3 regions of the Oceanobacillus sp. M60 genome follow, and region 1 is predicted to be linked to each of the others. Evidence: riboswitches for the same ligand, from Rfam matches in the RefSeq annotation. Region 1 holds a riboswitch; each other region holds the start of a gene.
The links. Region 1 has a riboswitch for S-adenosylmethionine ahead of ACW0TQ_RS11545 (O-acetylhomoserine aminocarboxypropyltransferase/cysteine synthase family protein). Riboswitches for the same ligand answer to the same signal wherever they lie in the genome.
Positions count from the first base shown of each region.

Region 2: another riboswitch for S-adenosylmethionine. It lies ahead of ACW0TQ_RS02115 (homocysteine S-methyltransferase family protein); the one in region 1 lies ahead of ACW0TQ_RS11545 (O-acetylhomoserine aminocarboxypropyltransferase/cysteine synthase family protein).
Region 3: another riboswitch for S-adenosylmethionine. It lies ahead of ACW0TQ_RS18340 (5-methyltetrahydropteroyltriglutamate--homocysteine S-methyltransferase); the one in region 1 lies ahead of ACW0TQ_RS11545 (O-acetylhomoserine aminocarboxypropyltransferase/cysteine synthase family protein).

Region 1 is NZ_JBSSNH010000004.1:174,384-178,664, forward strand. Features, by position in the region: gene megL (methionine gamma-lyase) at 1-966, opposite strand, end outside; gene rarD (EamA family transporter RarD) at 1,216-2,127, shown strand; SAM riboswitch class I at 2,324-2,422, shown strand; gene ACW0TQ_RS11545 (O-acetylhomoserine aminocarboxypropyltransferase/cysteine synthase family protein) at 2,516-4,174, shown strand.
Region 2 is NZ_JBSSNH010000001.1:416,238-420,518, reverse strand. Features, by position in the region: gene ACW0TQ_RS02125 (YitT family protein) at 1-480, shown strand, start outside; gene ACW0TQ_RS02120 (hypothetical protein) at 759-1,061, opposite strand; SAM riboswitch class I at 1,456-1,556, shown strand; gene ACW0TQ_RS02115 (homocysteine S-methyltransferase family protein) at 1,674-2,726, shown strand; gene ACW0TQ_RS02110 (cyclase family protein) at 2,753-3,502, shown strand; gene ACW0TQ_RS02105 (5-methyltetrahydropteroyltriglutamate--homocysteine S-methyltransferase) at 3,538-4,281, shown strand, end outside.
Region 3 is NZ_JBSSNH010000007.1:322,533-326,813, reverse strand. Features, by position in the region: gene ACW0TQ_RS18345 (MDR family MFS transporter) at 1-1,154, shown strand, start outside; SAM riboswitch class I at 2,051-2,153, shown strand; gene ACW0TQ_RS18340 (5-methyltetrahydropteroyltriglutamate--homocysteine S-methyltransferase) at 2,249-3,364, shown strand; gene ACW0TQ_RS18335 (GNAT family N-acetyltransferase) at 3,856-4,281, shown strand, end outside.

The DNA of each region.
Region 1 (4,281 bases):
CGCTTCTTTCTTTCCGCCGTCTATCTCAAAAGATAAGGTGCCTCCGCCAGATTTCATTTGTTTTTTCATAATTGAATAGCCTTCCGCATCCGGATCACCCGGATAAAATACATGCTTAATCTTTGGATGCTGCTTTAGTTTTTCTGTAATTTGCAGGGCATTATCCGAATGTTTATCCATTCGGAGCGGCAATGTCTTCATTCCGCGAACAACCAGCCAGGCATCAAACGGCGAAAGCACACCGCCAATATCCTTTTGCGTCGTTGCTGCGATTTGCTCCATTAATTCGTTATTTCCTGCGGCGATGCCCGCAATCACATCACCATGACCGCTTAAATATTTTGTCGCGCTATGCACTACCACATCTGCCCCCAATTCCAACGGACGCTGCAGGTACGGTGTAGAAAATGTATTATCCACCACAACTAAAATATTATGCCGCTTAGCAATATCAATCACTAATTTCAAATCAATTACTTCCATTGTCGGGTTAATCGGCGTCTCAATATAAAATACCTTTGTTTCTGGCCTGATTTTTCCCTCTATACTTTCCGCATCTGTCATAGCTATATAATCTGTCTGGATATTATATTTTTTATCCATCATCGACAACAGTCCAAAGGTACAGCCGTATAGTCCGGACGAGCAAATAATATGGTCATTTGCTTTGGTGAGTGCAATCAAAACGGCAGATATGGCAGCCATCCCCGAGGCAAATGCCAGTCCTTTTTCAGCCTTTTCCAATGCGGCCAGCTTTTGTTCCAGTATTTGCACGGTCGGATTACTGACACGCGTATAGACATGTCCTTCTTCCTCTCCGGCAAAACGTGCCTCCCCCTGCTCCGCTGTGTCAAAGGTAAATGTAGATGTTTGAAAAATGGGCGGTGTTAAACTGCCAAGCAGCTCTTTGGAATCGTACCCTTCGTGAATCATTGCTGTTTCCATATGTTTAAACTTTTTGCTCATTTATATTCTCCCCGATCCTGATAAAGGTAATAATTCAGATAAGTCTCTCTCTTTATGATAAAGTATTCCTGTGCTGTTGGAAATGTTTCCGGCTCAAAAAAATATCTAATATTTCGTACAAAGAAAACAAAGCTCCCGCTCCATGAAGCTTCGTTTTACGGAATACATTATTTAAAAGTTATTGCTTCCTGCCTCATAAAGTTTTAATATTGGTTTTAGTTTAATTTTTTCAGAAGGCAGGAATGGATAATGGAGGATAAATCTTTACAACAGGGAGCGGTTATTACCTTTGCTGCTTATTTATTATGGGGAATCTTTCCAATCTATTGGAAGTTTCTTGAACATGTTCCAGCTGGCGAAGTACTAGCCCACCGGATTGTCTGGAGCTTAATTTTCATGATTTTTTTAGTACTGGTGACAGGTAATTGGCGTGAACTGATTGAAACGGTCCACGAGCTGAAAAAAGATAAAAAGAAAACCATCGCTATCATTACAGCTTCCATCGTTATATCTATTAACTGGTTTCTATTTATTTTTTCGGTTCAGCATGGACATGTGCTGCAGGCCAGCTTAGGGTACTATATCAATCCTTTGATCAGCATTTTATTAGCGGTATTTGTATTGAAAGAAAAGACAACGAAAGGACAGGTCTTATCGTTCATCCTTGCCGGTATCGGCGTACTTTATTTAACACTGAGCTATGGTGTGTTCCCTTGGATTTCGCTGTTATTGGCCATCACCTTTGGCTTTTATGGATTGATTAAAAAAACACTCCATCTGCATGCAATGTATGGACTTACTATTGAAACACTTGTAGTGGCTCCGATTGCTCTATTGTATTTACTATTTGTTCCGTCAGAAGGATCTTTTACTTTTTCTCCTTTGTTTACATCGGACAATCTTTTACTTATAGGCGCGGGGGGTGTTACAGCAATACCTTTACTGCTGTTTGCTGCAGGGGCCAAACGGATTCCATTGGCAATGGTTGGCTTTTTACAATATGTGGCACCGACAATTATGTTCTTTCTGGGGGTATTTCTATATAATGAAACCTTTACGGTACATCATATGATTACCTTTGCTTTGATTTGGGCTGCACTTATTATCTATATGGCCAGTATTTACCGGGATGCACCGCGGAGAAAAAGAAGAAAGGCATAGTTTTCAGCCAGTAACGGCCCGGTTCGTCCAAAGGCCTTTAGGTCATACTTTTGTGATAATTCCTTCAGTAAGGATGAAAGAAATCCCCGCTGAAGGAAGATTCACTTTATTTCATCTATTAATCCCTAGTAAAACACTTGACTTTTAACCTGTAAAACTATATACTCGCAAGTAATTTCAAAATATTTAGCAGAATCTCTTATGAAGAGCGGCGGAGGGAATAGGCCCTGTGAAGCCCGGCAACTTGAACATTCAGGTGCTCCATCCTACAGATATATCATCTGAAAGATAAGAGAGGGTTCTAAGTCAGTTATCAGAGCTCTCTTCATTATAGAAGAGAGCTTTTTTCAGGTAAAAGAGTGTTTTCAATAAAAAGGGAGGAAATACAATGTCAAACTATCCAGTACAGCAAGACGAAACGATTTTGTTACACGGGGGGCAGGTTCCAGACCCGACAACCGGAGCACGTGCTGTTCCAATCTATCAAACAACCTCTTATGTTTTTCGTGATACAGAGCATGCACAAAACTTATTTGGATTAGCAGAGCCAGGTAATATCTATACTCGAATTATGAATCCGACGGTAGATACATTTGAGCAGCGGATTGCACAATTAGAAGACGGAGTCGGTGCTTTAGGTCTAGCTTCCGGGATGGCAGCTATTACGATGGCGATTTTAAATATCACCCGTGCCGGTGATGAGATTATCGCGGACAGCAATCTATATGGCGGGACGTATAACTTATTTGCCAACACGCTCCCCCGTTATGGAATCAATGTAAAATTTGTAGATGGAACTGACCCGGATGCTATTGAGGCTGCAATTACAGATAAAACAAAAGCAATTTTTGGAGAAATCATCACTAATCCAAGTTTATATGTTTTTGATGTCGAAACGGTGGCTGATATTGCTCATAATCATCGCATTCCTTTAATTATTGATAATACATTTGCCCCTTATTTTGCCAAGCCGTTAACCTGGGGTGCGGATATTGTGGTTCACTCCGCCACGAAATGGATTGGCGGACATGGCACAACCATCGGCGGTGTCGTTGTCGACAGCGGCAGATTTGATTGGAATAATGATAAATTCCCTGATTTTATCGAGCCGGATGAGAGCTATAATGGCTTAAAATATGCGGATTTAGGTCCTGCTGCATTCATTACCAAGCTGCGCGTCCAATTATTACGTGACATCGGACCTGCGCTTAGTCCGCAAAATGCCTTTTTATTACTGCAAGGCCTGGAAACTTTACACTTACGCATCAGGAAGCATAGCGAAAATGCAGAAAAAATAGCAGCTTACCTGGAAAATCACCCTGCTGTAGAATGGATCAACTACCCGGGGCTGGAATCACATCCCTCCCATCAGCTTGCTAAAAAATACTTAAAGGGCGGTTTTGGGTCAGTTATTACATTTGGTATTGAAGGCGGACGAGAAGCAGGCCGTACTCTAATCGATAATGTGCAGCTCTGGTCTCATGTCGCCAATGTGGGGGATGCCAAATCGCTTATTATCCACCCTGCTTCTACAACCCATCAGCAATTGACAGATGAGGACTTGGCAAAAAGCGGTACAACGGAAGAATTGGTCCGTTTATCCATTGGTTTAGAGTCATTTGACGATATTGTAGCTGACTTGGATCAAGCCATTGATAAAGCAACAGGAAAATCACAGGGCAATCAAAAATCAGCCGAGGAAATAGCAGTGCAAAATTTACTTCAATCCCCATTTGACCGCAGCGAAGGTGTCCGCAAAAAGCGGATTATTACTGTCGGCATCGCGGACGAAGAAATTGTTCCTCTCTATAAATTAGGCTATGAGGTAATTCCTGCGGCAGATATCGATGAAGTGACAACAGATATATTAACAGGAGCTGATGCAATATGGCTGCAGGAAGGTAAACAGACACCAGAAGAAAACGCAGCTTATCAGGGCACGATTTTATTCACAGCTTCTGCTCCTGAAGTATCATCTGAAGTGTTTATTCTTTCGACCGTTCAGCCGGCGCAATTTGCTCTTGAATTACGCAGCTCCGGACGTTAAATACAAAAATAACATCCTTCCCCGCCTTTCTTTTATAGAACATTTCCATGTTTTATTGTTAAGAAAGGCGGGTAATTTTATCATGGAGAAAAACAACACTCCCACTG
Region 2 (4,281 bases), on a different contig from region 1:
GGCATGGGACTGGCACTACGTAATGGAGGAGCGTTGGATGGGATTGATATGCTTGCTGTATTATTATCCCGAAAGCTGCCTTTTGGAACGAGTGACTTAATATTATTTCTGAATTTATTTGTATTTATCGTAGTGTCCACGGTGTTTGGATTAAGAGGGGCCCTGATGTCCGGTATTGCTTATTACATAGCTTCCAAGGTCATTCATATTATTGAAGAAGGATTAAGCAGTACAAAAGCAGTTTATATCATTACCGAGCATGCAGATGAGATGATGAAAGAAATTGGCGACCGGCTGGGACGTGCCTGTACATTACAGCATGTAGAAGGCGGCTACTCCAAAAAGGAATTTAAACAAATTAAATGTGTGATTACACGACTGGAAGAAAGTAAAATGAAAGAAACGATTCAAGATATCGATGCCACTTCATTTGTAACTGTCTATGATGTGTCAGAAGTACGCGGCGGTAATTTTAAATAAAGCATCGACTTCTCTTAAATCAAAAAAGGCAGCCAATGAATCCATTTCATTGGCTGCCTTTTGATTAGTATAGGGTGAAAAAGCTTATTGTACGAAGGGGTACACGATAGCTTATGATTTTGCTCTGAATATATCCGCAACTGCATGAAATACCTCAACACCTTGATAAGTGAAAACGGACAATGCAGTCAGTGAAAAGAACCCAATAACAATTAATCTGAAAATCATCATAGTTTTTGCCTCCTCTTTTAATTTTTAATTTTTTTATTAAAAGAGGCTTAAACCACGAAATTGGATTGATAGAAAACAGGTGTCAGCAGCTGTTTCGTACGGTTGACCCGCACAATCGTAGTGAATAAACAGAGACTGCCTAATAAGAATAAGGTAATGACTAAACCTGGACTTGCTATAAATGATTTATCTTGCTGGTCATTTCCGCCAACGCCTAAATCAGGTGACGATTGGGAATCAATCAGTATTTCATGATCGGTGAGAACGTAGCTGTGATGTACACCTGGGAATAATTGTGTCATTGGCAAAAGGATAATCATTAAAGCAATCATCAAATATCTATTCAACATCTACGCCCCCTTCCGTATGATAAATATATTTTTTGATTCGATTTCTTAAAGCGAAAGAATTAATTATACCAATAATGAAGAATAAATTCAATATAATGTCTACATGTTTTAGAATTAATTTGTATTATATGCTTATTTTTCGGGTGTGTCTATACTTTTTGAACATTTTATGAATTTTTCTCCATGAAATTAACATTCCTTTTTTTTACGGAATTTAAACATCTGCTTAGAGATATAAAGCCGTGCGTGTTTGGAACTTCTCTCTATGATATGAGATATTTACAAGATTCATTCAAACCGATTCAAAAACCGCTGAAATATTTTTAAAATTTCTTATTGACATGGAATTCAAATAGATATATAGTTATCTACAACAAATAAATAGCAATACATTTTCTTATCCAGAGAGGTGGAGGGACTGGCCCTTCGAAGCCTCGGCAACAGACTTATAAAAGAACTGTGCCAATTCCAGTAGCGTTAGCTAGCAGATAAGAAGAGACATTGATATCGTACTCAAAACCTCTTCTTTCTGAAAGAAGAGGTTTTTTCGTGTCTATATCGACTTATCCGCAGCGAACCAAATAATTAAAAGCTTACAGGAGGAATGGAACGATGGCGAAAAGAAGTTTGGAAGAGCGATTAAAGCAAGGAACAGTTATTGCAGGGGAAGGATATTTATTTGAATTGGAGCGCAGAGGGTATTTGCAGGCGGGCTCCTTTGTACCCGAAGTAGCGCTGGATAACCCGGAAACGCTAAAGGCAGTTTATCGTGATTACATGAAAGCAGGTTCCGATGTAGTGCTTGCCTTTACATACAACGCACACCGAGAAAAAATGCGCATTATCGGTAAAGAGGACTTATTAGAGCCTCTAAATAGAAATGCTATTAAATTAGCGAAGGAAGTAGCAAAGGAACATCCGACAGAGGAAGCTCTGGTTGCAGGAAATATATCGAACACCAATATTTTTAATCCGGAAGATCAGGAATCCAAGGATAAAGTCAGAGCGATGTTTAATGAAATGGTTTCATGGTGTAAGGATGAGGATGTTGACTATATTAACGGAGAAACTTTTTATTACCATGAAGAAGCATTGATTGCTTTAGAGGAAATTAAAAAATATGATTTACCGGCAGTTATTACCTTGGGATTAATGGGTGAAAACATTTTACGTGATGGTTACACAGTGGAAGAGTCATGTAAGATTTTAGAGGATAACGGCGCCTTGGTTGTTGGGATGAACTGTTTCCGGGGGCCGGACACGATGCAGCCGTATTTAGAAAAGATTCGTGACAAAGTAGACGGGTATGTTGGAGCACTGCCGATTCCATACCGGACAACAGAAGAGAATCCAACCTTCTTTAACTTGCCGGATGGAGGGTGCAGCTGTCATTTACCAACGGAAACAACCTTCCCGACTTCTCTGGATCCGCTATATCATAACCGCTATGAGCTGGCAGAATGGGCGAAACAAGCACATAGCATCGGCGTGAATTATATCGGTTTATGCTGTGGAGCTTCACCGGCAATGCTGCGTGCGGTTGCGGAAGCTGTCGGCATCGAAACAATTAATTCAATTTATTCTCCAGATATGCATAAACACTTTTTATTTGGTGAAGATGAAACATTGCAGGATCATATCACAGATTACAAAACAAAAGCGTAAAACAATATATTGGGAGGCGGCTTATCATGACAGTTACCAAAGAAAATGAAATCTTACACGCGTTAGAAACACTAAAATCAAAAACATGGGTAGATTTAACACATACATTCGGTCCTAATTCGCCGCATTTTGCCGCATTTAAAGATGCCGAGTTTGAAACATTATATACGCATGATGACGGGTTTTTCGCACAGCAGTTCAGTGTTTCCGGACAATATGGCACACATATTGATGCACCTATTCATTTTGTTCGTGATCAGCGCTATTTAGAGGAGCTGGATTTAAAAGAAGTTGTCCTCCCAATCGTTGTGATTGATAAATCAGAAGCAGCCGGAGAAAACCATAATTATATTTTAACGGTGGAGGACATTTTAGCTTTTGAAGAGGTGCATGGAAAGGTTGAAGCGGGTACATTTGTCGCGTTACGGACAGATTGGAGCAAGCGCTGGCCGGATAAAGGTGCATTTGAGAATAAGGATGAGAATGGAGACAGTCATTTACCCGGATGGGGGCTCGATGCTCTGAAGTTCTTATTTGAAGAAAGACAGATTAAAGCAGTGGGTCATGAAACGTTTGACACGGATGCGGCTGTGGATGCCAGAAAAAATGGTTCATTGATCGGCGAGTATTATGTATTAGAGCAGGATACTTTTCAAGTAGAGCTGCTGACGAATCTGGATCAATTGCCGGCAAAAGGAGCTGTGATTTTCAATATTAGTCCCAAGCCTGAAAAAGCAAGCGGTTTTCCAGTTCGATCGTTTGCCATTTTGCCATAATAAATACTATCTACCAAAAAGGGAGAAGGAATAACATGACAAAAACAGCAGTGAAAGCACCATTTCGTGCAGACCATGTCGGAAGTTTATTGCGGCCGGAACGGATTCATCAAGCTAGAAAGAACTTTCAAGAAGGAGCTATTTCCAAAGCGGATCTTCATCAGATTGAAACAGAAGAAATCAAACGTATCGTAGATAAGCAGATTGAAGTCGGCTTAAGCGCTGTTACGGACGGGGAATTCAGACGCCGCTTTTGGCATACGGATTTTCAAGAGCATCTAAACGGTGTGGAAGGATATGTGCCGGATACAGGATTTCAATTTGTTGGAGAAGAAACAGAACGCTATAATGTGCGTGTCACAGGAAAGGTTTCCTTTAATCCGGATCACCCGCATGTTAAGGAGTTTGTGGAATTCAAAGAAATCGTCGGAGACCGTGCGATTGCCAAACAAACGATTCCAAGTCCGAATCAATTATTTGGGAAAGGAATTGTAAATCCCGAGGTTTATCCAAGTATTGCAGAATATGCAGAGGATGTCATCCAAACCTATCGTGATGCAATCAAAGCTTTTTATGATGCGGGATGCCGCTACCTTCAGCTGGATGATGTGTATATTGCGGGGTTAAATGTAGAGAATTTCCCGACAACGGAAGATGGAAAGGACCGTCAGTATTTTATTGACTTGGCACTGTATGTACTAAACAGCGTGTTGGAAGACAAACCAGAAGATTTGACGATTACCACGCATCTTTGTCGTGGAAATTATCGTTCGAAATGG
Region 3 (4,281 bases), on a different contig from region 1:
CTGCAATGGGATTGTTCACTATCGGCACGTTTATTGCAGCAATTTCACCAAACTTTTCATTGTTATTGGTTGGGCGGATTTTGCAGGCTTCAGGGGCCGGCATTATGATGCCGCTGATGCAGACGATATTATTCCTGACCTTTCCTGTTCATAGAAGAGGTACAGCAATGGGACTGTTTGGACTAGTTATTGCATTCGCGCCGGCGATTGGCCCGAGTCTCTCAGGCTGGCTCGTGGATCAGTTCCCATGGCGCAGTGTATTCTATGTTGTACTGCCGATTGCTATTTTAGATATGATAGCGGCTTACTTCTTATTGAAAAACGTAACAGAGCTGAAGAAACCGAAATTGGATATTTTATCGGTCATCCTTTCTACAGTCGGCTTCGGTGCAATTCTATACGGTTTCAGTGTCGCCGGCGACGCAGGGTGGCTCAGTCTTCAGGTCATTCTTACGATTGTTATCGGCAGCATTTCTCTCTATTGGTTTATTACCAGACAGTTGAACTTGAAAGAACCGCTTCTTGAATTCCGGGTATTCAAACACAGCACATTCACGTTAGCAACGGCGCTTGGAATGCTGGTCTTCGCTGCGATGATTGGGACAAATGTTATTTTGCCGTTATATATGCAGAATATGGTTGGCTTCTCGGCGCTTGAATCTGGGCTTGTCTTGTTGCCCGGTGCGATTATAATGGGATTCTCCAACCCGATTACCGGTTATCTTTTTGATAGATTCGGAGGAAAATGGCTTGCTCGAGGCGGCTTGTTACTGCTAGCCTTGACAACTTTTGCATTCACGAATTTATCTGCGGATACAAGCTTCAACTATCTGGCAACCATGAATGCCATTCGCATGATTTCGATTGCCATGGTAATGATGCCTATGACAACCATGGCATTGAACCAGCTGCCTAACGAATTGATTCCGCACGGGACAGCAATGAATAATACATTCCGCCAAGTAGCTGGCTCGGTTGGTACAGCAGTGCTTGTAACAATCATGTCCACTGCAGCTATACCAGGTGAGGATATCAATGGTATTATTCATGGTGTGAATGTTTCCTTTATCGTAGCAGCAATTATTGCTATCGTTGGATTTATTCTTTCTTTTAAATTAAAAGAAGAGATAAAACCGGGAAATCGTGTCAGCTAAGGCTCTAATATCAAGCTAAATAAAGTACCAGGCATTGTAACAATTTATCATTGTTAGATGTCTGGTACTTTTTTGATGTAGAACGGGGGAACGAAATTGTGTATTTCATCCCTTAAAGAAGTCTTAGTAAAAGATATGTGTAAATATAGTGGTAAAATAAAGATATATATTAAAAAACTTCAAAGAATGATAACAATGAAATTATCATATAGCAATATAAGACAGTTATTAAGATTTATAAGTGCTTTTTGAAAGTTAATACGATTTGGCGTTAAAAACGTGTTATAGCATATGGAGGGCTCTAACCATTGTGAATAAGAAACAAATAGATTGCGACCTTTATTGCCAATCTGCTTATTGCTGGTCTGCTAATAGCTAGTATTACGGCTATTGTCGTCAATCCAATGTTGATAACACATGGATTATCTAATATTTTAGCAGGCTGGAAACTTATCGAAATACAATTTTTTGATACTGTTTTTATGAATTTTCTTTACTTCGGCGGGTTTCTGTTTCTGTCTTATGTGTTGGGGATGCTGTTTGATTTGTTATACATGTTAATCCTTGAAGCAGCGAAAATAAAGCAGACAAAGGAAGTAATGCTTTTGAGTTATGTGGCTCAATGGTTCCTTAGTGTTTGTTTTTATAAATTTTTTATTGAGTCCTTATTTACGAGGAATAGTGTATCGTGGGAAGGAGCAGCTATTTTATTTTTCTGCTTGTATTTGGCTGCTTTTGTGATTAGTGAAGATTATAAAATTTTTTCCGATAAAAAAAGTTAACGTAATCTTGATTTAAAATCAATTGCAGCAAGGTTCCTATATTTTGGGATTCTCCTTGACGAATTCATTGCTTCCATGTAAAGTAAACTGTGATTATTCGTATAATTCCATATATTCTTATCGAGAAAGGTGGAGGGACTGGCCCGCTGAAGCCTTAGCAGCAGACGTTGATTTGTACTGTGCTAATTCCAGAAGCATTTTTGCTTGAAGATAAAAAGAGATTTTATCATATCGAACCTCTTCTATTTTCGGAAGGGGTTTTTTTAATGGAATATAGAATGAATATAGCAGATAAAGAGGAAGGGGTATTCGATGGCAATATCAGCAGAGACAAAAAATACACGGGCTCCATTCAGAGCAGATCATGTAGGGAGTTTTCTTCGTCCTCAGCGTTTAAAAGAGGCGCGTGCACAAAAGGCAAAAGGGGAAATCAGCTCAGAACAATTGCGTCAAATGGAAGATGAGGAAATTATCAAACTGGTAGAACAGCAGAAAGAAGCAGGACTTCAATCCGTGACGGATGGGGAGTTTCGCCGTGCCTGGTGGCATTTTGATTTTCTGGAAGGCTTAGATGGCGTGGAAGGCTATAGCGCGGAACAAGGCTTGCAATTCACTGGTGTGGAAACGAAAAAAAGAGGCATTAAGGTAACCGGTAAAATTGGTTTTAGTAATCATTATATGATTGAGCATTATAAATTCCTGCATGGTATTGCTGGAGATGCGGTTGCAAAATTTGCGATTCCGAGCCCGAACATGCTCTTTTTCCGGGCGGAGTTTGAAGAAGGAATTTATGAAAATGATGAAGCCATTATTGATGACCTGGTTGCTGCTTATCAAGGGGTGATTCAGGCATTATACGATGAAGGCTGCCGCTACTTACAGCTGGATGATACGTCCTGGGCAACCTTTTTCTCAGAGAAGGGCAGAAATTCGTTGATTGAAAAAGGAAGAAATCCAGAGAAAACAGCTGAATTATGTGCGAGAGCAATCAATGAATCGATTGCGAACAGACCAGATGATATGCTGGTAACAATGCATATTTGCCGGGGAAATTTCCAATCTACCTATATGTCAAGCGGCGGTTACGAGGCGGTGTCAGAAACGATTTTTGGCGGCCTACAGGTGGATGGTCTTTTCCTGGAGTTTGATGATGACCGCTCGGGCGGATTTGAACCCTTGCGTCATGTGAACCGTGATGATTTATTTATTGTGCTGGGTCTTATCACGTCTAAGTTCAGCGAGCTGGAAGATCCGGAAGCTGTTAAAGAAAGAATTACAGAAGCGGCGGGCTATGTACCGTTGAATCAGCTTTGCCTGAGTCCTCAATGCGGGTTTGCTTCTACAGAGGAAGGAAATTTATTGAGTGAGGAACAGCAATGGGAAAAAATCCGGCATGTTGTGCGAATTGCTGAAGATGTGTGGAAATAAGGGATATGAGAAAAAGGAGATTTGGAGAGGTGGGCTTTCCAAATCTCCTTTTTGTCGAACTTTTTTGAATACGTACTATGAATCATTTAGAGAAGATTGTTTTGAATGAAAATACTTTTGAGCTAATAAACCAGTATTGAAAACGGAAGCTAAGGTGATGAACAAAAATAAATTTGCCATTATGTCACTGATTTGATAAGTAAAATTAAAAAGTAAGTAAGTGTTTATGATGAATAATATTGAAACAACTGACGAAAGGATGAATTGATTTTTAAACGATTTGAACAAAAAAACGCTCCTCTCTTTGTCAACCTAATTTAAATCAAGGTTAACATACGGGCGTGAAAAATTATTCAAACAAAGAAAGAAATCATTATAATTTTTTGATATATTAGTAATAACAATAAGAATATTCAGCTGTTTTATCATGGTAAATAAAAGAATTTATACGAATGATAGTACATCGTTTCAAATAAAAGGGAGAATGTAGAATGGAAATTCGCAGTTTACAAAGTTCGGATTATGATGTCCTGATTCCGCAGATAAACGACTGGTGGGGCGGGCGTGATATGGCAGGAATGCTGCCTAAATTATTTTTTCAACATTTTAAGAATACCAGCTTTATCGCAGAAGAAGATGACGAGATAATAGGTTTTTTAATTGGATTTTTATCTCAAGATCAGTCAGATGAAGCATATATTCATTTTGTCGGTGTACACCCGGATTACAGGAAGAAAGACATTGGAAAAACACTTTATGAGAAATTTTTCACCAAAGTTAAAATGGCTGATCGGAAAATCATCCGCTCCATCACTTCTCCCGTAAATAAAACATCGATTGCGTTTCATCAAAAAATGGGCTTTGTGATCGAGCGAGGAGACAAAACAGTAGATGGTGCAGCAGTAAAAGCAAATTAT